DNA from 2 places in the Flavobacterium azooxidireducens genome. Region 2 is predicted to be linked to the other one. Evidence: riboswitches for the same ligand, from Rfam matches in the RefSeq annotation. Region 2 holds a riboswitch; the other holds the start of a gene.

Region 1 (12,646 bases), 1.4 Mb from region 2:
CTTACAAGTTTAAAATGTTCTACTAATCAATTAACCAGCTTAGATATTACACAAAATACAGCTTTGACTTTTTTATCATTAAATCAAAATCTAATAACTAGTTTAGATCTTTCACAAAATCTAGCACTAGAATTTTTATTTTATGATAGAAATCAATTAACTAATTTAGATGTTACACAAAATACAGCTCTGACTTATTTATCATTAAATGAAAATCAATTAACTAGTTTAGATGTTTCACAAAATCTAGCTTTGACAACTTTATCATTAGATCAAAATCAATTAACGAGTTTAGATATTTCACAAAATATAGCTTTGGTTTATTTATCTTGTGGTAGCAATCAATTAACTAGTTTAGATGTTACACAAAACATAGCTTTGAAAACTTTATCTTGTAGTAACATTCAATTAACTAGCTTAGATGTTACACAAAATGTAGCTTTGGAAAATTTGTTTTGTAATGGCAATCAATTAACTAGCTTAGATGTTACACAAAATATTGCTTTGAGGGGTTTATATTGTATTAATAATGAATTAAATAGTTTAGATTTTTCTCAAAATGTTGATTTGGAGACTTTATATTGTAGCAACAATCAATTAACATATTTAAATATTAAAAATAACAATCAATTTTGGAATAATCTAAACTTTGATGTAAATCCAAATTTAGAATATGTTTGCGTAAATGAAAATGATTTAGCAATGGTTCAACAAAAAATAATTGATTATGGTTATACAAATTCCCATGCAAATACTTACTGTTCTTTTGTGCCGGGAGGTTTATTTTATACTATACAAGGAGATACAAAGTATGACAGTAACAATAATGGTTGTGATGACTCAGATATAAATTATTCAAATTTGAGTTTTACAATCTCAAATGGAATAGAGTCTGGGACATTAATTACTAATACTTCTGGAAATTATTTAGTTCCAATCCAAGAAGGAAGTTATTCGATTACACCAGTTTTAGAAAGCCCAAGTTATTATACTATTACTCCAACATCGGTATCAATAGATTTCCCTTCCGAAACAAGTCCTTTTATTCAAAACTTCTGTATTACACCCAACGGAATTCATTATGATGTAGAAGTTACTGTCTTACCTATCACTCCTTCTAGACCTGGTTTTAATTCTACTTTGAAAATTCTTTACAAAAATAAAGGAACGCAAATACAATCTGGAAGTATTCTATTTACATATGATGATACTTTAATGGATTTTGTGAGTTGCTCTCCAAATAGTTATAATCAAACTACAAATTTTATTAATATGAATTATCTCGACCTGATGCCAACAGAAGTTCGTGAATTCATAATAATTTTGAATATAAATTCTCCAATGGAAACACCTCCAGTAAATGCGGGTGATGATTTAGGTTTTGATGCGATAATTTTACCAATTGAAAATGATGAAGTACCAGCAGATAATCATTCTCAAATAAAGGTTACCGCTGTGAACTCCTACGATCCAAATGACAAAACCTGTTTAGAAGGCAACACAATTTCACCAAATATGGTTGGTCAATATGTGCATTACGTAATTCGTTTTGAAAACACAGGAACTTTTGCTGCCGAAAATGTAGTAATTGCCGATGTTATTGATACCACAAAATTTGAAATAAATACTTTAATTCCTCAAAGTAGCAGTCATGATTTATTTACCAGAATTAATGGCAACAAAGTAGAATTCATTTTCGAAAACATCAACCTTCCTTTTGATGATGAAAATAACGATGGTTATGTAGCCTTCAAAATTAAAACGAAACCTAATTTGGTGGTTGGTAATACGTTTACCAATAAAGCTAATATTTATTTTGATTATAACTTTCCTATCATAACCAATACTACTTCAACAACAGTTACAGCTTTGAGCAATCAAGATTTTGATTTTGAAACTAATTTCACAATTTTCCCAAATCCGGCAAAAGATATTTTAAATATTAAAGTGAAAAGTGAAATTGATGTAAAATCAGTTTCCATTTACAACACACTCGGACAAATTATAATGACAACCATTCATGCTGAAAATGGTGAAATAAACGTTTCAAACTTACAATCAGGAAGTTATTTTATAAAAGTGTTTACAGATAAAGGTAGCTCAACAGCAAAATTTATTAAACTATAAAAACACATTTTCTATACCAAAAAGCTCTACTTCGATAGAGCTTTTTTTATCTCATAACTTTTCTTTATTTTTATAAAAAACTTGTATCATGTCAAACATCGATTTAATCATAGAAGAACGCAGCCGCGACATCGGCGATTTTTTAGTGGGCAGAATTCTCCCTTTTCGTAAAAAGAGAATGGTCGGACCGTTTATTTTTATCGACCACATGGGGCCAACAGAGTTAGGCCCTGAAAAATATATGGATGTTGATCAGCATCCACACATCGGTCTGGCAACATTGACTTTTTTGTTAGAAGGAGCCGTTATGCACGAAGATAGCTTAGGAACGAAAGTCAAAATCCAACCCGGATCAGTCAATTGGATGGTTGCCGGAAGCGGCGTTACGCACACCGAACGAACGCCTCAAGAACTCAGAAACGGAAACATTTTCACCATGCACGGCTATCAAATTTGGGTCGCACTTCCCAAAGAAAAAGAATTTATGCAGCCCGAATTCCATCATTTTGATGCGAACGAACTACCGCAATGGCAGGAGGGAAGTGCCGAATTTAAACTCGTTGCCGGAACCGCTTTCGGAAAAAATTCTCCCGTTCCCGTATTTTCAGATATGTTCATGGTGGAAATTAAAACCGAGGAAGAATACCAACTTCAAATTAACGGACAAGTGCGTGGCGAAATCGGAATTTGCATCGTAGAAGGATCCATTCAAGCTTGTGATAACCATGTAGAAAAAGGAAATATGCTAGTTTCCAAAGCAGAAGATGCGTGTTCGCTCACCATCCATCCCAACTCGCACATTATTCTTTTTGGCGGTCAACCGTTTGAGCAAGAACGTCAAATTTTTTGGAATTTTGTGGCATCCGATCCATCAACCATCGAAAAAGCAAAAGAAAATTGGAGAAATAAAACGTTTCCCATGGTGCAAAATGATGAAACCTATGTTCCTTTACCAGAAGGATTTTAAAACATATAAATTAAATGAACAACAATCAACTTATCCAAAAGGTTTTTGATTTACAAAAAAGCAATACCTTAAACTATCAAATTGATAAATTGTTAAATTCCAGTAATTTAACAGAAGAAGAAATAATCCACATCAAAGAAGAAGCCAATAAGTTATACGCTCAATACAAAAGAGAGTTCATTATCAAAAGAAACAGAATTGTGTTTTTTTCTGCTGCAGCAGTAACCGTGGTAACACTTTTAGTTTTCTTTATTCTACTTCCAAAACAAAATATTGTTACAAACGTTGGAATTCTTTCCATTTTTGGAACATTACTTTTATGTTTAGGAATGTATTGTATGTTTGTTTTTTATAATTCATGGAAACCTGAAAATATAGACGTAAACCCTTCGTTAGATTTCGATTTAGGAAACTTCTTTTCCTTTTTCGGATTATTAGCAGCTATTCCGGCTGTAATTTTTTATTTTTTAATCTCTTGGTTAATTGAAAGTGGAGCCGAAAAAAGACTACTAGAAACCAAAGTAGAAACAAAAGCAATAGTGGTAAACGGAAATTATTATGAAGGAGGCGGAATCAGACGAAGACGACCCGATGAAGCAGAAATAACCGTAAAATTTAGAACAAAAGAGAATAAAGTCATCAGTAGAACAATCGAAATTCCATCCTATCAATTTAATCACTTTTACAAAGGACAACAGATTGACATTATATATTCAAGTGAAAACACAAACAACATCAAACTTCTCAATTCTAAAGAAAGTATAAAACAAGTTTATAAAACAGAAGAACGAGATGTCTTTTTTAAAGATTTATTCACTTTTTTAGAATTGTCAGACAAACAAATTCAAGAAAAATTAAGTACAATGTCTGTAGGATGGAGTTACAACGTTGAGCTAGAATGTTGGGTTAATCCCAGTAGAGAATGCTACATAAAAAGAGCGGGGAAAAGTATTTTCTACATTCCAAAACGAGATTTTATCATGTTTATGGATAATGATATTAGAAAAAATTCATTCAAACGAACACTTGAGAATCAAGACTCGCTTTTAGCTCGCTATGAAAATGAAAAATATTTAATCGAAAAATTATCAACCAGACAAGGAAATACCGTAACTGTATTTTACTCTGTAAGTAAAAACGAAAACTCAAGTTCAGAAGCAAAATAAACATTTCTTTAACCTTAACTATTTTTTTAATTCATTCATTTCATTTAATTTTGCCGCCGTTATCACGAATCTTTTCAAAGATAGCAACCTGCAACAACAAGCAAGGTGCTAAAACGATAAGCCAATTTCTGTTGGAAAAAATGTTGTCATTTCAATGCCATTTTTAGACAAGTAAGCAATGGATTCGTTAAACAATAACGTAAAAAATTGCTCTATGAATCAAACTCAAAACAAAGGAAATGCTTTAGCCTTACTTCCTTTAGGCGTATTTATTTTTACTTTTCTCGGTAGCGGAATCGTTCTTAATGATTTTTATGCTCTACCTTCTCCAATTGCTGTTATACTCGGAATTATAGCAGCTTTTTTGTTGTTCAAACTTTCTTCGGAAGAAAAAATTCAAGCCTTAATCAAAGGTTGTGGCGATTCAAAAATCATCACCATGTGTCTAATTTATCTTTTGGCTGGTGCATTTGCCACTGTAACCAAAACAATGGGTGGCGTAGATTCGGTGGTAAATTTCGGAATCCAAAACATCAATTCGGCTTATTTTCCTTTAGGAATTTTTCTGATTGCAGCTTTTTTATCCACAGCCACAGGAACATCGGTTGGAGCAATTGTTGCTCTTGGACCAATCGCCATTTCATTAGCCGATAAATCAGGTTCTTCGTTGCCGCTTATTGGAGGAGCGTTGTTGGGTGGAGCAATGCTGGGCGACAATCTTTCACTCATTTCAGACACCACTATTGCCGCAACACAATCGCTCGGATGTAAGATGAAAGACAAATTCAAAGTCAATTTATTCATTGCATTGCCGGCCGCATTTGTCACGGTTTTACTCTTGCTTTTTTTAGGATATGGTACAACTGAAGTAAGCTTACAACAAGAAGGTTATCAACTCATTACTATCATTCCTTATCTCTTAGTAATCGTTTTGGCTTTACTCGGAATCAATGTTTTTTCCACTCTTGTAATCGGAATAATTACAGCGGGAATAATCGGATTTTATCAAGGCGATTTTACACTTTTATCCTTCTCTCAAACCATTTATAAAGGCTTTACAAGCATGACCGATATTTTTTTGCTCTCCATGCTCACGGGTGGATTGGCAGCCATGGTTGATAAAGCAGGGGGAATTGCATTTATTCTCCATCAAATTAAAAAGCGAATAAAATCTAAACGTTCGGCTCAAATGGGAATAGGAACCTTGGTTGGATTGGTTAACGTTGCCATTGCAAACAACACCGTTTCCATCGTTGTAACGGGCGGAATTGCCAAAGAAATTAACGATGAATACGAACTAAGTGCTAAAAAAACAGCAACTATTTTAGACATTTTTTCCTGTATTTTTCAAGGACTATTGCCTTACGGAGCACAAGTTTTACTCATCCTTAGTTTTGCCGGAGGAGCTTTAACTTGGACAGACTTATTGTTCAATGCTTGGTATTATTTGTTCTTGTTCCTGTTCACAATCTTGGCAATCTACAGCAAATATTGGGATAAATTAATTTTGAAATACACAGCGTAAACGAAAATTCATTAAATTCGAATAAAAAACAGAAATAAACTAAAACTCAATTTTAATTTTCTTTTAACAACAAAACACCAAATACCAGTAATATTCTGCCAATAGAATTACTTATATTTGTCGTTCAAATCAAACAAAACAAACAAACATAGCATGAAATTATTAGAAGGAAAAGTAGCCATCATCACCGGAGCCAGTCGCGGAATTGGTAGCGGAATCGCTAAAGTTTTTGCTCAACACGGAGCAAATGTGGCATTTACATACAGTTCGTCTGCCGAATCAGCTTTGGTTTTAGAAAACGAACTAAACGCTTTAGGAATCAAAGCCAAAGGATACAAATCAAACGCAGCCGATTTTAACGAAGCTCAAAAATTAGCCGACGATGTGTTGGCAGAATTTGGCACCATCGATATTTTAATCAACAATGCCGGAATCACAAAAGACAACCTTTTAATGAGAATGTCCGAAGAAGATTTCGATAAAGTCATCGAAATCAACCTAAAATCGGTTTTCAATATGACCAAAGCCGTTCAGAAAATTATGTTGAAAAACCGCAAAGGTTCTATCGTTAATATGAGTTCTGTGGTGGGTGTAAAAGGAAACGCCGGTCAAGCCAACTATGCCGCTTCAAAAGCCGGAATGATTGGTTTTACTAAGTCAATTGCCCTAGAATTAGGTTCGCGAAACATCCGTTGCAACGCCATCGCACCAGGCTTCATCGAAACCGAAATGACCGGAAAATTAAACGAAGAGGTCGTGCAAGGCTGGAGAGATTCCATCCCATTAAAACGTGGTGGAACACCGGAAGACGTTGCCAATGCCTGTCTTTTCTTAGCCTCAGATTTGAGTGCCTACGTAACCGGACAAGTGATGAATGTTGATGGGGGAATGTTGACGTAGTCAGTTTTCAGTCGCAGTTTCCAGTCGCAGTCACAGTTTTCAGTCACAGTTTTCACACACAGTTTGTCAATTCGCAAGACGACGAAGTCGAAATAGAATTCTCCTGCGAAGCAGGCTAGAAAACAGAAAACAGACAACCGATAACCGACAACAGAAAACTGATAAGAAGCTATTCCCGCTGTCCGTTACAAGTTTTTTAAGAAAAATTAAGTTTTGCAAGCCACCCAAAGAGCTTCCGTTGGTCGCTTTTGTTCGGCAGCAAAACTAAAAATTTTCCTTAAAAAAGCTTTCCACTACCATCGGGGCTAAAAAAAGTACTATATTAGTAAATATTAATTTTAAACTAAAAGTTATGCTAAATAAGATTATTACAAGTTTATTTTTGATTTTTGGAATAACATCTTTTTATGCTCAAGAAGTTGAAATAAAAGATGGGAAAGTATTTGTAGATTCAAAATCAATCCTGAAATATGAGAAGATTAATGTTCATCAACATTCTTTTTTTTCGTTAGATTCTGATGAAGAAATTATTTTTTATAAGTATGATGAAAATGCTACTAGGGGATATTCAGATGACGATTATTTCATTTTAAATTTTTTAACTCTAAAAAAGAAAGTAGAATCTAAAAATGTTAGGCTAATTTTTTCTGGAATTGGAATGAATTCAAGAAAAAATATGGAAAAACTTATTGGTCTTTTGATTAAAGAGAAAGTATTAGATACCGAGGGAAAACTAAATCCTGAAAAAGTGGAAATTTTCTATGAAAAATATAATGAAGATATAACAATGAGAACAGTTCGTTATTAATGTTTAAATTAATTATAAGCATAACAAAATGACCACAACCACCGTCCTTTTACTTTTACTTTCAGTAATACTGGCCGGAGGAGTATCATTTTTTCAATATTTCTATAAAGCCAAAACCAGTTCAAAAATCAATTGGTTCTTGGCTTTTTTGCGTTTCATTGCCATTTTCGGATTGTTGGTTTTATTAATCAACCCAATTCTCACCCGAAAATCATTTGAAACCATCAAAATTCCGTTACCAATTATTGTCGATAATTCGTCATCAATTACTGAATTAAACTCCAACGAATCAGCGTTAGAAGTTTATAAAAAACTGACTTCCAATTCCGCTTTACAAGAAAAATACGAAGTACAATCCTATCAATTTTCAAGCGAATTGGAATCTGCGGAGACTTATGATTTCAAAGGAACACAAACACGAATCGATGGAGTAGGAAAAGGGCTGAAAAGCATCCACAAAAGTGTCAATCATCCCACCGTGATCATTACCGACGGAAATCAAACGCAAGGAAGCGATTACATATATTCTTTTGACGAAAATAAATCAGTTTACCCAATTGTTTTGGGCGACACGACTTCAGTTCTGGATTTAAAAATTAGTCAACTCAACGTCAACAAATACGCTTTTCTCAAAAATAAATTTCCGGTTGAGGTTTTTGTCAATTATTCCGGGAATAAAAATGTGAATGCCACTTTTTCCATTTCGCAAGGAAATTCGATTTTAAGCAAACAAAATGTAAGCTTTTCTAACAGCCAAAAATCACAATTAATCACCGTTTTATTGCCCGCCGAAAAAGTAGGAGTACAAGTTTTTAAAGCAACGATTGCTTCATCAGAACCGGAAAAAAACACGTACAACAACACCAAGAATTTTGCCGTAGAAATCATCGATCAAAAGTCTGAAATTGCGATTGTTTCTTCTATCAATCATCCCGATATCGGAGCGTTAAAACGTGCCATTGAAACTAATCAACAACGTAAAGTAACGATTGTTAAACCAAATCAAATCAATTCATTACAAGATTTTAATGTATTGATTTTATACCAACCAACTTCCGAATTCAAATCAGTTTTCGAAAAAAATAATCTAGCCAATTTAAACACTTGGATTGTCACCGGATTGCATACTGATTTCACTTTTTTAAACCAACAACAAACTACGTTTGAATTCAAAATGAGTGGTCAACAAGAAGATTATTTGTCTACTTTTTCTTCGCAATTCAACCTTTTTGCAATCGACAATATTGGTTTTGAAAATTTTCCTCCGTTGCAAAATCCGTTTGGAACAATTACGTCAAAATCGAACTATGATAAATTAATTGGAGCCAGAATTCGTAACGTCGAACTCGATTCTCCGTTATTAGCTTATACTGAAAACCAAGGAAAACGATCCGCTTTTTTATTAGGTGAAAATATTTGGAAATGGCGTTTACAAAGCCACATCGATCAACAAAGTTTTGAAAAATTTGATGTGTTTATCGATAAAACAATTCAGTTTTTGTCGTCAAACAATGCACGAAAATCATTGGTTGTAACGCACGAAAATTTCTATAACTCAGGCGATGCTATCGAAATTAATGCTCAGTATTTCAATAAAAACTATGAGTTTGACGACAATGCTCGTTTATCCATAACGGTAAAAAACAAAGCAACCAATCAAACAAAATCGTATGATTTACTAAAATCAACTAATTCGTATAAAGTAAACTTAGACGGACTCTCTGCCGGAAATTATTCGTTTACCGTAACCGAAAACAATTCAAAAACGTCCTATTCAGGCTTTTTTGAAGTGTTAGATTTTGATATTGAAAAACAATTTGTTAATCCGGACTATGCTAAACTAAACCAATTGGCTACTCAAACTAACGGAAAAACATTTCTGGCTACTCAAATAGATGAATTAATTGCATCTTTATTGGCGAACGAAAACTACAAACCCATCCAAAAAGAAATAGTCAAAAAAACACCAATTATCGATTGGGTTTGGTTACTTATTATTATTTCTCTTGCTTTGGTTTCAGAATGGTTTATTAGAAAGTATAACGGTTTACTATAACTTAAGATTTACTTAATTGAATTCCTCTCACTAATAATGTGATTCCATTTGCGTTAATTTTACATCAAAATAAAGCAAATGAAAAGTTACATTTCTATCGTATTCCTTTTTACAGTGAGTTTTTTTTATGCTCAAAACTGGCAAACCAATTTTGAAGAAGCACAATCTCTTGCTATCAAGGAAAACAAAAATATTGTATTGGTTTTTTCCGGTTCCGATTGGTGTGCTCCTTGTATGAAATTAGAAAAAAACATTTGGATGTCAGCTGAATTTAAAGTTGAAGCTGAAAAAAACTGGGTGACATATAAAGCCGATTTTCCAAAGAAAAAAGCCAATCAATTGGCTCCTGAAATAACAGAGCAAAATAAAGTATTAGCCGAAAAATACAACAAAGGTGGAAGTTTTCCTTTGGTAGTTTTGTTGGATAAAAATGGAAAAGTGCTTGGAATGACCGGATTCAAAAATGTATCACCTGCCGAATACATAGCGATGATTAAAAAATTCGAAAAGTAAATGAAATCGATTCTTTTATATTGTAGTCTTTTCTTTTTGTGGAATTCTTCCGCACAAATTGTTCACACTAAAAAGACATTTATGCTTGGCAGTCCTTTTGAAATGACTGTAGTTGCAACAGATACCGTTCAAGGTAATCAATATATTAACCAAGCTATTGATGAAGTTAAACGCATTGAAAACTTAATTTCCGATTGGATTCCAACTACACAAATTTCAAAAGTTAATCAAAGTGCCGGAATTGCTCCGGTAAAAGTGGATAAAGAAGTTTTTGAATTGATTGAAAGAGCCATTAAAATCTCAAAATTAACTAACGGAGCTTTTGATATTTCCTATGCTTCCATGGATAAAATTTGGAAGTTCGACGGAAGCATGAAAGAAATGCCAACCGAAGAAGCCATCAAAAATTCAGTTGCTAAAGTAGGTTATCAAAATATTATCCTAAACGAAAAAGAATCTACAATTTTTCTAAAAAATAAAGGAATGAAACTCGGTCTAGGCGGCATTGGTCAAGGTTATATTGCCGATAAAGTCAAAGCTTTATTAATCGAAAACAATTGTAAATCAGGAATTGTCAACGTCTCCGGTGACATCTTTGCTTGGGGAAAACAACCTGATGGAAAACCGTGGACAGTAGCCATCGTGAATCCAATGAATAAAAATAAAGTGTTTGCAACTTTCCCTTTGGAAGACAGTGCTGTAGAAACTTCCGGTAATTATGAAAAATTTGTCACTTTCAACGGAAAGAGATATTCACATATTATAGATCCAAGAACAGGTTATCCTGCCACCGGAATTGTTAGTGTATCGGTTTTTGCAAAAACCACAGAACTCGCCGATGCACTGGCTACCGGAATTTTCGTTCTCGGCATTGAGGTCGGACTCGATTTAGTAAATCAAATCAATGGAATTGAATGCATTATTGTTGATGATAAAGGTGTGGTGCATACCTCTAAAAATATTGACATGAAGAAATTTGACAAGCAATAATTAGAGAGAAAAAAACATTAAAATTTTATAAATCTGTGTCATCTGTGTTCTAAAAATTAGTAAAATGAAAAATATAACAATTCTTGCCCTAATTCTCTTCGCAATTCAATCCTGTAACTCCGTAAAAGAATACGAAAAAGAAAAAATCAATGATCCTGATATGAAATTAGCCGCTCGTTCCTCCGAACGTTTTGAAACCAATTTTCAAGTCTATCGCGAAGCAGCAGCCGGAGCCAATGGTGGCAAAACAGGTGGTGGTTGTGGTTGTAACTAATTACTCAAATTAACAATGAAAAATTATTTTCTTTTACTCTTTCTTTGTTCTTTTTCGCTTTTTGGACAAGAACAAGATTCTACGCTCGTATTCAAAAAACGTGTGCTCGAATCGGTTGAAGTCGATTTTTTAATGAGTTATTATAAACAAGACGGAATTCATTCAGCGGTTTCCGGTGGAAATGGGATGGAGGAATTAACCGATATTACACCAACTATTGTTGTTGCCGTTCCACTAAACGACGACGATGTTTTAACAGTAGATATGGGGATTTCTGCCTATTCATCGGCTTCTTCAGGAAATATCAATCCGTTTGATAGTGCAACACCAAGTCCGTGGCAAGCTAGTTCGGGTGCTTCTGCTCAGGATGTTTTAACTACGTTGGTTGTGAATTACAGTCATAGTTCTAATGATCGAAATACGATTTGGAATGCACATATTTCCGGATCAGTAGAATATGACTATTCTTCCATTGGTTTTGGTGGCGGTTTAACAAAATTATTTAACGATAAAAATACTGAAGTGGGAATTGCTGCCAATGTTTATTTAGATACCTGGAAGCCCATTTATCCCAAAGAATTACAAGATTTTGCTGATAATGGAAATACTTTGAATGGTGGAATTTTTGATGATTTTACGATCACAGGAAATACCAATTACAACCCAACCAATTTTGTTTTTCAACCGGAAAAAAATAGAAATTCTTTTGCTCTTTCTTTCAGCTTTTCGCAAGTGCTGAATAAGAAAACACAATTATCCTTTTTTGCAGATATTTTACATCAACAAGGCTTACTTTCAACACCGTATCAACGCGTTTACTTTGCTGATGTGAGTGATTCGTTTATTAATGAATTTCAGTTAGCAGATGATATAGAACGATTACCGGATAGTCGATTTAAATTGCCAATTGGTGCTCGTTTGAATTATTACATCAATGAAAAAATTGTTTTCAGAACGTATTATCGTTTTTATATGGATAATTGGGGAATTAGTTCGCACACGGCAAGTATCGAATTGCCGTATAAAATAACAGATCGTTTTACTGTTTTTCCGATGTATCGTTTTTATACGCAATCTGAATCGAAGTATTTTGCTCCAAACGAACAGCATCTTTCAACAGAAAAATATTATACTTCCGATTATGATTTATCAACATTTGATGCTCATCAATACGGATTTGGAGTGAATTATACCGATATTTTCACCACTTCTAAAATCTGGAAATTTGGCATAAAAAATATCGATTTCAGATATAATCATTATTCTAGAAGTGATGGGTTAGAGGCAAATATTGTATCTTTCGGAATTAAATTTGTATTG
Region 2 (12,646 bases):
AATAATTTTGATGTATCGGATGCCAATCAAGAGGTTCAAAAAATTGTTGGCTATTTACCGGAACACAATCCGTTGTATTTAGATTTATATGTTCGGGAATATTTGGCTTTTAATGCGGATGTTTATAAAGTTTCTAAAAACAGAATTCAAGAAGTGATTGAATTGACTGGTTTAACGCCTGAAAGTCACAAAAAAATCGGACAATTATCAAAAGGTTATCGTCAGCGAGTTGGTTTGGCTACTGCTTTACTGCACAATCCGGAAGTTTTAATTTTGGATGAACCTACGACAGGATTAGATCCGAATCAGTTGGTAGAGATTAGAGATTTGATAAAAAACATCGGAAAAGACAAGACTGTTTTTCTTTCGACACACATTATGCAGGAAGTGGAAGCCATTTGTGATCGTGTCATTATCATCAACAACGGTAAAATTGTAACCGATAAAAAATTAGACAAACTAATGTCTGATGAACAAGAACAAGTGATTGAAGTGGAATTTGATAAATCCGTTTCAGAAGAATTGCTGACTACTTTACCTAATTTTAAATCAGCTAAAAAAATAACTGATTCAATTTGGGAAATCACTTTTTTATCGTCGGAAGATATGCGTTCAAAATTGTTTGATTTTGCGAATGAAAAAGGTTTAAAAACGCTTCAAATTCATTTGAAAAGTAAAAACTTGGAAGCTATTTTCAGAGAGAAAACCAAGAAATAATTAGTTGTAAATTACTCTTCCTTGGTAGTGTTGGGTTAAATTTACCGATGGAGGAGTGTTTAATAAAATTAAATTCCCAGTACTAAACAAATCGCCTTCCACACTTTGAATGGGTCTAATAAACATATCATTTGAGCCTCGGTGATATACTTTGGCTACATTAATATTCAAATTTTGAGCTTCAAGTCGACCATTTCCATCGTAAAAATTCAATAAAGCTTCTTGGGTATTGCCGGAGATATAAAAACGAGAAACATTATTATTAGCTATTACTAATTGTCCGTTGTTAATTTCAAAAATAAAATCTCCGGTCCCGGCACCATCTGTTAAATCCATAGAATTCAATCTAATGATTGGATAAGTCAAAACACCATCAGACCTAATTTCTTTCTCTGTTTTAGAATGGATATCAGACAAACTCGGGGCAGTAACATAAACCGTTGTTTGTCCATAATCCCGAACCCAATTGCAAGTAGTTTTATCTTTTAAAGTGAGCGTATTATTTTGAACTTTTACTTCAATATCCTCAATTAAATTTTCACCTGATTTGATTTCTACTTTATATTCCGGTCCTTGTTTGATGACTAATTCAATTCCACTATAAACAAAAACGGTTTCAAAGGGAGTTACTTCCACTTCTCTCGAAACCATTTCACCAGTTGACTTTATACAATCTCCCGGTTTTTCACAATTGTAAAAAAAAGTAGCTATTACGATTATTAAAATTAATTTTTTCATATTATTAAAATCTTACACCCATTACAAATTCCATTGATTCAGCCAAGAAAATATGGGTTTTAATTGATAATCCTGTAAATACTTTTTTCGTGATATAATATTTCATACCCACCCTATCATAAACAGGAATGTCTGATTTGTAGGGTTGATAGACATAGTAACCTACCTGAGCTTCGAGTGAAATTCTATTGATGAAAAGCTCATATCCTATAAAAACCCCAGCTCTTTTGTAATCTGTATCTGCGGTAACATTTTCTTCAGGATAAGCAATCGACTGATATTTTATAAATTCTTTATATGAATTGGTAAAAAAAACTTCTGCTCCTAATTGAAGAGCACTTTTTCTACTTATTCTTTTATCAACATAAAAAGCTGGATGAAAAAAGGGTTTTTGACCGCTTCCAATAATTGGACTTTCGCTGATTCCGGTTCTTAAAACGAAGTTATATCTTAATGGTTCTGTAATTTTAACTTTTGGTAGTGTATCAATTTGTCTTTCTAAAGGCTCTTCAAAATTATAGGTAACACCAAGATTTACACCATACGAATTCACACCGCTGTTTGGTGCTTTTATTCTTCCGTTAGAAAAATGTGTGAATAATAAACCTGCTTTTAATTCAAATCGATCAAAAAGCGGAGTGGAATAATTTACTGCAAAGTTAGTATTTGCTACAATTTTAGAACCAAAAGCATAGTTTTTACTATTGATTTCTTTATCATGTGGATCTGAGGTATAAGCCACACCTTGTGCTATTTTAAACTGAACTTTACGATTTAAAAAATAAAAATTATAATGTGCTCCTACACCGTAAACTTTACCTAAAATATCATTTTTAAAATCTTTAAAGATAAAATAACCACCATAATCCGGATAGTTAAAGACTCTTTCCCACTCTTGATGACCGTATGTTTTTTTGTATAAACTCACCAAAACACCATCGGGATGACCTTGCAGATAATAATCTAAATCATCGGTATGAGGCATAACATTACCTCTGAAATACTGAACATCTAAAGCAGTAGTTTCTGTTTTTTCCTGAGAAAAGAGTATCGTCGAAAAAAACAAAGTTAAAAAGTAAAGTTTCCTCATTCTAAAAGTAATTCCGGCAAATATAACAGAATAAAATTAGTAAGAAAATATTATGAAAGAATTGATTTTAAAATATTTCCTTCGCAATTGCTTTTATGTTTTCTGCTTTTCCCATCGAATAATAATGCAAAACCGGAATTCCGGCTGCAACTAATTCTTTACTTTGAGCGATACACCATTCGATTCCGATTTGTTTTACGGCCTCGTTATCTTTTGCTTTCACTACGGCCATAATCAAATCGTCGGGTAAATCTACCTTGAATCGATGCGGAATTAAATTCAACTGTTTTTTGGTCGCAATTGGTTTCAATCCGGGTATAATTGGCACAGTGATTCCGGCTGCTCTGCATTTTTTTTCAAATTCAAAAAAGCGTTTATTGTCAAAAAACATTTGGGTAATAATGTAATCGGCTCCGTTTTTAATTTTTTGTTTTAAAAAATGAATATCACTATCCACACTTGGAGCTTCCATATGTTTTTCGGGATAACCAGCCACGCCAATGCAAAAATTAGTACACGATGAATTTTGCAAATCTTCATCCAAATAAATTCCTTTGTTCAAATTGTGGATTTGTGTAACCAATTCAGAAGCATATTCATTTCCTTCTTTTTCGGGTCTGAAATAAATTTCGTTTTTCAAGGCATCTCCACGCAATGCCACGACATTATCAATTCCCAAAAAATCTAAATCGATTAATAAGTTTTCAGTATCTTCTTTGGTAAAACCTCCACACAAAATATGCGGAATGGCATCTACATCGTACTTGTTTTGAATTCCGGCACAAATTCCCACCGTTCCCGGACGTTTTTTTACAATTTTCTTTTGTAATAATCCGCTTGGTAATTCTTTGAATTCATATTCTTCCCGATGATAGGTGACATCAATAAAAGGCGGATTAAATTCCATCAACGGATCAATCGAATCAAAAATAGATTGAATATTTTGACCTTTTAATGGCGGTAAAATCTCAAATGAGAATAAGGGTTTGCCGTTGGCGTTTTCGATATGTTGGGTTACTTTCATAATTTCGGTTGTCGGTTGTCGGTTGTCGGTTAACTGATAACGGACAACAGACAACGGTTTTTAATCTGCTATATTCGGCGAAAGCCATTTCATCGCCATTTCTAAACTAATGTTTCGTCGTTTTGCGTAATCTTCTACTTGATCTTTTTTGATTTTTCCTAATCCGAAATATTTGCTTTCCGGATGAGCAAAATAATATCCAGAAACCGAAGATGCCGGCCACATTGCCATACTTTCAGTCAATTTTACACCTATTTTTTCTTCTACATTTAATAGTTTCCAAATTGTAGGTTTTTCCAAATGATCCGGACAAGCAGGATAACCCGGAGCGGGACGAATCCCGGTGTAATTTTCTTTGATTAAATCCTCATTAGATAATTTTTCATCGGAAGCGTAGCCCCAAATTTCTTTTCGCACTTTTAGGTGTAAATATTCTGCAAAAGCTTCCGCTAATCGATCGCCTAATGCTTTTACTAAAATGGAATTATAATCGTCCAATTGTTTTTCAAATTCTGATGCTTTTTCATCTACACCAAATCCGGTTGTGACACAAAAACAGCCGATGTAATCTTGAATTCCGCTTTCTTTTGGAGCGATAAAATCGGCTAGAGCGATGTTTGGTGCTCCGGCAGTTTTTTGGGATTGCTGACGAAGGGAAATAAAAGTTGTCGGTTGTCGGTTGTCGGTTGTTGGATAAAGGGTAATATCATCATCATTTTCAGTATTCGCTGGAAAAATTCCCATAATTCCTTTGGCGGTTAACCATTTTTCGTTTACGATTTGTTGTAGCATCTTTTGAGCATCTTCAAATAAATCAGAAGCTTGTTGACCTACAATTTCATCGGTTAAAATGGCAGGATATTTTCCGAATAATTCCCACGATTGAAAAAACGGTGTCCAATCGATGAAATCAACTAATTCGGATAATTCAACTTCTATAGTTTTTGTTCCGATAAAATTGGGTTTTGATGGATGGTAATTTTTCCAATCCAGTTGTAATTTATTTTTTCTGGCTTCGGTAATTGATAAGAAATTCTTTTCTCTACTCCTATTCAAATACCCTTCCCGAAGATGATCATAATCCTCTCGAACCGTTTTGGCGTAGGCTGTTTTTGTTTCCGCTTGCAATAAATTTGTAGCGACAGTAACCGCTCGCGAAGCATCATTTACGTGAACAACGGTTTCTTTATATTCAGGGGCTATTTTCACGGCAGTATGAGCACGAGAAGTCGTTGCACCACCAATCATAATTGGAATTTTGATGTTCAACTTATCCATTTCTTTCGCCAAATAAACCATTTCATCCAACGATGGTGTGATTAATCCGCTTAAACCAATGATGTCAACATTTTCACGAATAGCCGCTTCGATGATTTTTTCCGGCGGAACCATTACGCCTAAATCAATGATTTCAAAACTATTACAAGCTAAAACAACTGCCACAATATTTTTACCAATGTCGTGCACGTCGCCTTTTACGGTTGCCATCAACACTTTTCCAGCAGATGACGAAGCAGTTGAATCTTTCTCTTCTTCGATGAAAGGAAGTAAATAAGCCACAGCTTTTTTCATTACTCGAGCTGACTTAACTACTTGTGGTAAAAACATTTTTCCGCTACCAAATAAATCACCAACAACATTCATCCCAGCCATTAAATTAATTTCAATAACTTCGATGGCTTTTGTGGAATTTATTCTGGCTTCTTCAACATCAATTTCGATGAACTCATCAATTCCTTTGACTAATGAATGGGTTAATCGTTCTTGAACTGAGCCATTTCGCCATTCTTGAATCGCTTTTTCATTGACTTTAAAATCCCCTTTATAACTCTCGGCTAATTCCAAAAGTCGTTCAGTGGCATCTTCTCTTCTGTTTAATAAAACATCTTCAACGTGTTCTAATAATGTTGCATCAATTTCATCATAAATCTCCAGCATTTCCGGATTCACAATGCCCATCGTCATTCCGTGTTGAATGGCATGATAAAGAAAAGCCGAATGCATCGCTTCACGTACTTTGTCGTTTCCACGAAAGGAAAAGGAAACATTACTTACACCCCCGGAAATATTGGCATGCGGTAGATTTTCACGAATCCATTTGGTGGCTCTGAAAAAATCTAAAGCATTTAATTTATGCTCCTCCATTCCCGTAGCTACAGGGAAAATATTTGGGTCGAAAATGATGTCTTCTGCCGGAAAACCTACTTTATCCACTAAAATATCGTAGCTTCTTTTGCAAATTTCGATACGTCTTTCGTAATTATCGGCTTGACCTTTTTCGTCAAAAGCCATCACGATGACAGCTGCACCGTATCGTTTGATTAATTTGGCGTGATGAATAAAGGTTTCTTCTCCTTCTTTTAACGAAATGGAATTGACGACACCTTTTCCTTGAATGACTTTTAATCCGGCTTCGATGATTTCCCATTTAGAACTGTCAATCATCACCGGAACTCGAGCGATATCGGGTTCTGCGGCGATTAAGTTTAGGAATTTGGTCATCGCATATACGCCGTCCAACATTCCTTCGTCCATATTCACGTCGATGATTTGGGCTCCACCTTCCACTTGATTTCGAGCGATATCAAGAGCTTCTTCGTACTTTTCTTCTTTGATTAAACGAAGAAATTTTCGTGAACCGGTAACGTTTGTTCGTTCGCCGACGTTTACGAAATTCGTTTCAGGAGTTATGATAAGCGGTTCGAGACCGGATAATTTTAAATATTTTTTACAATCAGCTTCTGCCATTTTTTTGTTTTTCTATAATCCTGCTAGGTCTTGAAAACCTTGTAGGTTTGATAATTTTATTTAACACCTACAAGGTTATGAAAACCTTGCAGGTGATTAGGGCGTGGTTTAAATTCTTTTGCTACTTCGGCGATTAATTTGATGTGTTCCGGAGTTGTGCCACAACAACCACCAATAATATTGATTAAATTGTCTTGCAAATACTCACGGATTAACGCTTGCATTTCTTCCGGTGTTTGGTCGTATTGTCCGAATGCATTGGGTAATCCGGCATTGGGATGGGCTGAAATATTGAGTTGTGTATTATGTGCTAATCGTTTCAAATAGGGTTTTAGCTGGTCTGCTCCTAACGCACAATTGAATCCGATGCTTAACAATGGAATATGCGAAATGGAAATTAGAAAAGCTTCTACGGTTTGACCGGAAAGTGTTCGTCCGGAAGCATCTGTGATTGTTCCGGAAACCATAACCGGAATATCGAGGTTTCGTTCTTCTTTGACTTCTTCGATGGCGAAAAGAGCAGCTTTTGCGTTTAGTGTGTCGAATATGGTTTCTACTAATAAAACATCACTACCACCGTCTATCAGAGCTTCGACTTGTTGTTTGTAAGCGATGCGTAATTCGTCAAACGTAACGGCTCGAAATCCGGGGTCGTTTACGTCGGGACTCATTGATGCGGTTCGGTTGGTTGGTCCGATGGAACCGGCAACAAAACGAGGTTTATCGGTGAATTCATCGGCAACTTCGCGGGCGATTTTGGCGGATTGGTAATTGAGTTCGTACACTAAATCTTCGAGATGATAATCGGCCATTCCGATGGTGGTTCCGGAAAAAGTGTTTGTTTCTACGATATCAGCACCAGCTTGAAAATAGGCTCGGTGAACGGCTTTTACGGCTTCGGGTTGGGTAATGGAGAGTAAGTCGTTGTTGCCTTTTAATGGATGTGGGAAATTTTTGAAACGTTCTCCGCGAAAATCTTCTTCGGAGAAATTGTTTCGTTGTAACATTGTTCCCATCGCTCCATCGAGGACGAGGATTCTTTCTTGTATGGCTTTTTCTATTTTTGACATTTTAATTTTTTTAACCGCAAAGTTCGCAAAGGGTTTTCGCAAAGTTCGCCAATATTGTTTGTTGCACTGAGGCCTAGCCCCGATAGAAGTGGAAAGCCTTTTGCAGGATTGTTGCATTTTTTCTTGGCAAAAAAGAGCGACCAAAGGAAGCTCCTTTTTTGACTTAGAAAAAAGCAACAAGACAAAAAAGCTTGTAGCGAATAGCGGGATTAGCTTCTAACTAAAAAAATTATCAGGAAAATAGAGGAAATAAACGGGTTATCTTTTTCGCCGCGGCGAATAGAATGTAGCACCTTCTACAGTTGCAGGGTTGCTAAGCTTTCATAGGGTCTAGTCCCTCCGGCTTTCGTGATAACGATCAGTATGTGTATGAACGGGGCAAATATAATGAGTAATTTGGGATTATAGAATATTTTTCTGTTATTTATTGAAATTTGTTATTTGACAGAAAAATATTCAATGAATAATGAATTTGGCAATTAATTAATTGGTTAAAATTAATTAAAAACTGATTCTTTTAACTTGATTTTTTCGGCAATTTTGAGAATATCGTTTAAAACTCCTCTGGCTGTGACTTGTTTTCCGGCACCGGCACCTTGAATGACGATTGGGATTTCGCCATAGGATTTTGTGTAGATTTCGATGAGATTATCGGCCCCTTTGAGTTGTCCGAGTGCTGAATTTATTGGCGTTGAAATGAGTTTGACTTCGAGTTTTTGGCTGGTTACATCGAGTTCGCCAACGTAACGAAGCACGTGATTTTCGGATTGGGTGATTTTGGCGATTTCGTAGGGTTTATCGAGCAATTGTTTGTTAGAAGCGTATTCCGCTTTGGTATTTTCCTCGTTTAAATCGGGTAATAAAAGGGAAGAAATTTGCACGTCTGAAAACTCTTTTTGAATGCCGATTTCTCTGGCGAGGATGAGTAATTTTCGGGCGACATCGTTTCCGGAAAGATCTTCTCTGGAATCGGGTTCGGTGTAGCCGGATTTTTCGGCTTCTTTTAGAATAGATGAAAAAGCGGTGTTTTCGTTTCCAAATCGATTGAAAATATAGCTTAACGAACCGGAAAAAACGCCTCTGATTTTAGTGATTTTTTCGCCGGAAAGGTATAATTCATTGATGGTTTGAACGACGGGTAAACCGGCACCGACATTGGTTTCGTATAAAAAAGACTGGTCGAATTTTTGAAGATTTCGACGTAATTCTTTGTAGAAATCGGAATGCAAGGTATTTGCTTTTTTGTTGGCTGCTACGATGCTGAATCCATTTTGAATGAGCGGAATGTAAAATTTAATCAACTCTTCGCTGGCAGTGGCATCGACGGCGATGAGATTTTCAAGGTTATTGGTTTGAACATAATCGACGATATCTTCGATGGAATAAGGAAAAGCGGTTGATTGAAAATTGCTTTCCCATTGGTTTTTGATGCCGTCTTTTTCGAAGAATGCTACGGTTGAATTGGTTATGATGGGAAATCGCAAATCAATATTTCTTTTTTCGAGAAAAAATTGTTGGCTTTCTAAAACTTGATTGATGAGCGTGCTTCCTACGTTTCCGATTCCGAAGAGGATGACATTTATTCTAAGCGTTGACATATTTTTGAGTGTTTTGAGTGTTGAAAATGGGTGATAAAAAAGTGGCTAATTGATTGAATTCGATTAAGAAAGCATCGTGACCGTGAATGGATTGAATTTCGTGATAGAAAACATTTTCTTTTATTTTTTTTAGATTTTGATAAGTTTCACGATTTTCTTCGGCAATAAAAAAATAATCGGTATCGACAGAAACGATATGAATGTTGGCTTGAATTTGGCTTGCGACTGTTACAAAATCTTTTCTGTTTTTGGTAATATCATTCGTTTTTAGCAGATGATTCATCAGTTTATATGATGATAATCGGAAGCGGTTTTTTAGTTTGGAACCGTGATTAATTAACCAATTTTCAACTTCAAAAACGTTGTTTTGTTTGCGTTGAAAACGTTGATTAATGGATTGTGGTGTTCGGTAAAGTAACATCGCATGCAAACGAGCATCGGCAATTGGATCATCAGAATTGTTGAGAATTTTGTCTTGAATGAGCACGTTCGAAATTACCCAATCAGTTGCTTTCCAATCGGTTGCAATTGGAATTAGGTTTTTAATTTTGGTGGGATGTTGAGCGGCCATTTCCCAAGCGATTGCTCCCCCTAAACTTCCGCCGATCACGGTGAAAAGTTCATCAATATTGAGACGAAATAATCCTTCCCAAAAAATTCTTGCAATATCACGAATGGTAAAATCTTTGTAATCTGAAATTAAATTTCCGAAGACATTATCGTATCCGTTTCCGGGAATATTGAAAGCGATGACGGTGAAATGATTCGTGTTGATGGTTTTATTTTCACCGATTAAATCATTCCACCAACCGTTTTCGCCAGTGATGGTAGAGTTTCCGGTTAAGGCGTGATTAACCAAAATTACCGGAACAGAACCGACGGGTTGTCCGAACGTTTCGAAATACAACGGAATATAAGGTCTGACTTTTCCAATTTCTAAATTGAAATTAAATAAATCTATTTTTTTTAAGTTTTTCATAGTACTTCTTTTCTAGCTTTTTTTTAAAAACTGTCTTTTTTCAAACGTGGAAAAAAGACAGTTTTAAACAAACAAACAAAACCTATACAAACTATTTCAGTTGTATTATGCTGCTTCTGTGGTTGAGAATTCTTTTAATAAAGTCAGCTCAACCGGAGTTGGATTGATAAGGTTATCTTGAATGGGACAGCGATTTTCGACGGCTTCAATCCACGATTTTAATTCTTCTAAAGTGGCATCAGAAGTAGGTTTAACAACGACTTGAATTGATTTAAATCCGGCTCTTTCATAGCTAATTTTTCCCTGGTATTTGTCTAAACTTAGGGTTCCGGATACTTCAACTTGAAGTGATTTTAAATTTATTCCTTTTTCTTTTGCTACTAATTTTCCAACAGCATTAATGCATCCGGCATAACCGGCGAGCAAATATTCGAGTGGACTTGGCCCTTCTAATTCGGGAAAATTTTCATTCTTACTTATTCGCACATCAAAATTTTGTGCTTTTACAACAAATTGATTATTGGCTTTGGCATAGCCTAAAACGTTTACTATTTTCTGACTCATAATTAGGTTAATTGAGGGGTTTTTATGGTTTGAAATACGGCTTTCAAATCGGCTTTTAAATCTTCGATGTCTTCTAATCCGACTGAAAGACGAATTAAATCTTTGGTTACTCCGGTTGCTTCTTGTTCGGAATCAGACAATTGTTGATGCGTAGTACTTGCCGGATGAATGATTAAAGATTTTGTATCTCCGATATTCGCTAAAAGCGAGAACAATTTGGTTTCATCGGCTACTTTTTTGGCAGCTTCAAATCCGCCTTTGAGTCCGAATGTGACGATACCGCTTTTTCCTTCGGGTAAATATTCATCAGCTAACGCTTTGTATTTTGAAGTTTCCAAACCGGGATAATTTACCCAAGCTACTTGTTCTTGACTTTGCAACCATTGGGCTAAAGCCAATGCATTTTCGCTGTGTTTTTTAATTCGGATTTCCAAAGTTTCTAATCCTTGAATAGTTTGAAAAGCGTTAAATGGACTTAGAGCTGCACCAAAATCGCGTAAGCCTTCGATTCTAACTTTAGCAATAAAAGAAGCTGCTCCAAGAACTTCATAATATTTTAATCCGTGATAACCGGCAGAAGGTTCAGTGAATTCTGGGAATTTTCCGTTACTCCAATCAAAATTTCCTGCATCGATGATGACTCCGCCCAATGATGTACCGTTTCCTGTGATGTATTTGGTTAAGGAATGAATAACGATGTCTGCTCCGTGTTGAATTGGGTTTAATAAATAAGGAGTTGCCACGGTATTATCAACAATAAAAGGCACTTTGAAAGCTTTAGCTTCTTTTGAAATTGCTTTTAAATCGAGAACGTCTAATTTTGGATTTCCAAGACTTTCAACAAAATAAGCTCGTGTATTTTCTTGAGAAGCTTTTGTGAAGTTTTCAGGATTGGACGGATCTACAAATGTGGTGGTGATTCCTAATCTTGGTAAGGTTACACTCAACAAATTATAGGTTCCGCCATATAAACTGTTGGAAGCAACGATGTGATCACCCGCTTTTAATAACGTTAAGAAGGTTGTTGCGATGGCGGCAGTTCCTGATGCAGTGACTACGGCTCCGATTCCGCCTTCGAGCGTTGCTAAACGTTGCTCTAAAATGTCGTTAGTTGGATTGTTTAAACGTGTGTAGATAAAACCGGCTTCGGCTAAACCAAAAAGATTGGCTGCGTGTTGAGAGTTATTAAATACATACGAAGATGTTTGATAAATTGGGACGGCTCTTGTTCCTGCGTTTTTGGTTACATCGTGTCCTGCGTGTAATGCGTTTGTGGAGAATTTTTGTGTGCTCATAATTTTGGATTTTTAGATTGTTGGATTATTTGATTTTCAGATTATTCGATTTTTAGATTTTTAGATAAAAAAAAGTCCTTTTGGATGGCTTACCAAAAGGACTTTAAAACAAGTGTATAACTAGATTATGTCTTTCGCTTTTGGCAATGAAGGATTGTGATGCAACACATTTGCATCATCATACGGTCCATCATTATTTTTTTTGTAGTGTTCATTTTTTTTTTTTAGTTGCTGAGATTTTATAATAAAAAACCTCTGCTTTTGGGCAGAGGTTCGATTGTATTTATTTTAAAGAATTTAAAATTATGCAATAGGTTTCCTCTGCGGTGATTTCCACATCATACGACAACACATATTGCAAATTGTAAATTTCATTATTCAGATTTTGATTTGGCAAATGTAGAAACATTTTCTAAATATAAAAATATTTTAGATTATTTTTCTAAATTTTGTTATTTAAAAACAATTTAATAGATTTTTATTCTAAATTTTTGAAATGATACAGAAAAATAAATTAAAAAAAATCCGGAACTAAGTCCGGATTTTAAAGTTGATATTTTGTATCAATTATTTTTTGATGATTTTTGTAGAACCAGAACCGTTATCAGTTTGAACAGTTACAAAATACATTCCTGATGTTAAATCAGAAATATTAACTTCTGTTGAAGACAATGAATTAACGTAGATGTTTTTTACGGTTCTTCCGTTTAAATCAGTTACTTTAACATTTTCAAAAGTAGAAGTATTACTTACTAAGTTAAAAATATCTGCTGTTGGGTTTGGATAAATTGAAATATTACTAGCAAAGAAATCATTTAAATTC

Evidence for each region. Region 2 has a riboswitch for S-adenosylmethionine ahead of M0M57_RS09415 (homocysteine S-methyltransferase family protein). Riboswitches for the same ligand answer to the same signal wherever they lie in the genome.
Region 1: it holds a riboswitch for S-adenosylmethionine, as region 2 does, so the genes downstream of both, M0M57_RS15390 (Na+/H+ antiporter NhaC family protein) here and M0M57_RS09415 (homocysteine S-methyltransferase family protein) in region 2, are expected to answer to the same signal.

The regions. Positions count from the first base shown of each region.
Region 1 is NZ_CP096205.1:3,552,178-3,564,823, reverse strand. It holds gene M0M57_RS15405 (DUF7619 domain-containing protein) at 1-2,127, shown strand, start outside; gene M0M57_RS15400 (pirin family protein) at 2,216-3,094, shown strand; gene M0M57_RS15395 (hypothetical protein) at 3,109-4,260, shown strand; SAM-I-IV-variant riboswitch at 4,315-4,411, shown strand; gene M0M57_RS15390 (Na+/H+ antiporter NhaC family protein) at 4,475-5,785, shown strand; gene fabG (3-oxoacyl-[acyl-carrier-protein] reductase) at 5,939-6,685, shown strand; gene M0M57_RS15380 (hypothetical protein) at 7,038-7,493, shown strand; gene M0M57_RS15375 (hypothetical protein) at 7,522-9,549, shown strand; gene M0M57_RS15370 (thioredoxin family protein) at 9,628-10,062, shown strand; gene M0M57_RS15365 (FAD:protein FMN transferase) at 10,063-11,052, shown strand; gene M0M57_RS15360 (DUF4266 domain-containing protein) at 11,117-11,326, shown strand; gene M0M57_RS15355 (DUF3570 domain-containing protein) at 11,342-12,646, shown strand, end outside.
Region 2 is NZ_CP096205.1:2,154,497-2,167,142, reverse strand. It holds gene gldA (gliding motility-associated ABC transporter ATP-binding subunit GldA) at 1-717, shown strand, start outside; gene M0M57_RS09435 (head GIN domain-containing protein) at 718-1,455, opposite strand; gene M0M57_RS09430 (acyloxyacyl hydrolase) at 1,460-2,545, opposite strand; gene metF (methylenetetrahydrofolate reductase [NAD(P)H]) at 2,613-3,569, opposite strand; gene metH (methionine synthase) at 3,630-6,317, opposite strand; gene M0M57_RS09415 (homocysteine S-methyltransferase family protein) at 6,374-7,387, opposite strand; SAM riboswitch class I at 7,643-7,745, opposite strand; gene M0M57_RS09410 (homoserine dehydrogenase family protein) at 7,885-8,985, opposite strand; gene M0M57_RS09405 (alpha/beta fold hydrolase) at 8,972-9,964, opposite strand; gene M0M57_RS09400 (OsmC family protein) at 10,070-10,528, opposite strand; gene M0M57_RS09395 (O-acetylhomoserine aminocarboxypropyltransferase/cysteine synthase family protein) at 10,531-11,823, opposite strand; gene M0M57_RS09390 (GEVED domain-containing protein) at 12,391-12,646, opposite strand, start outside.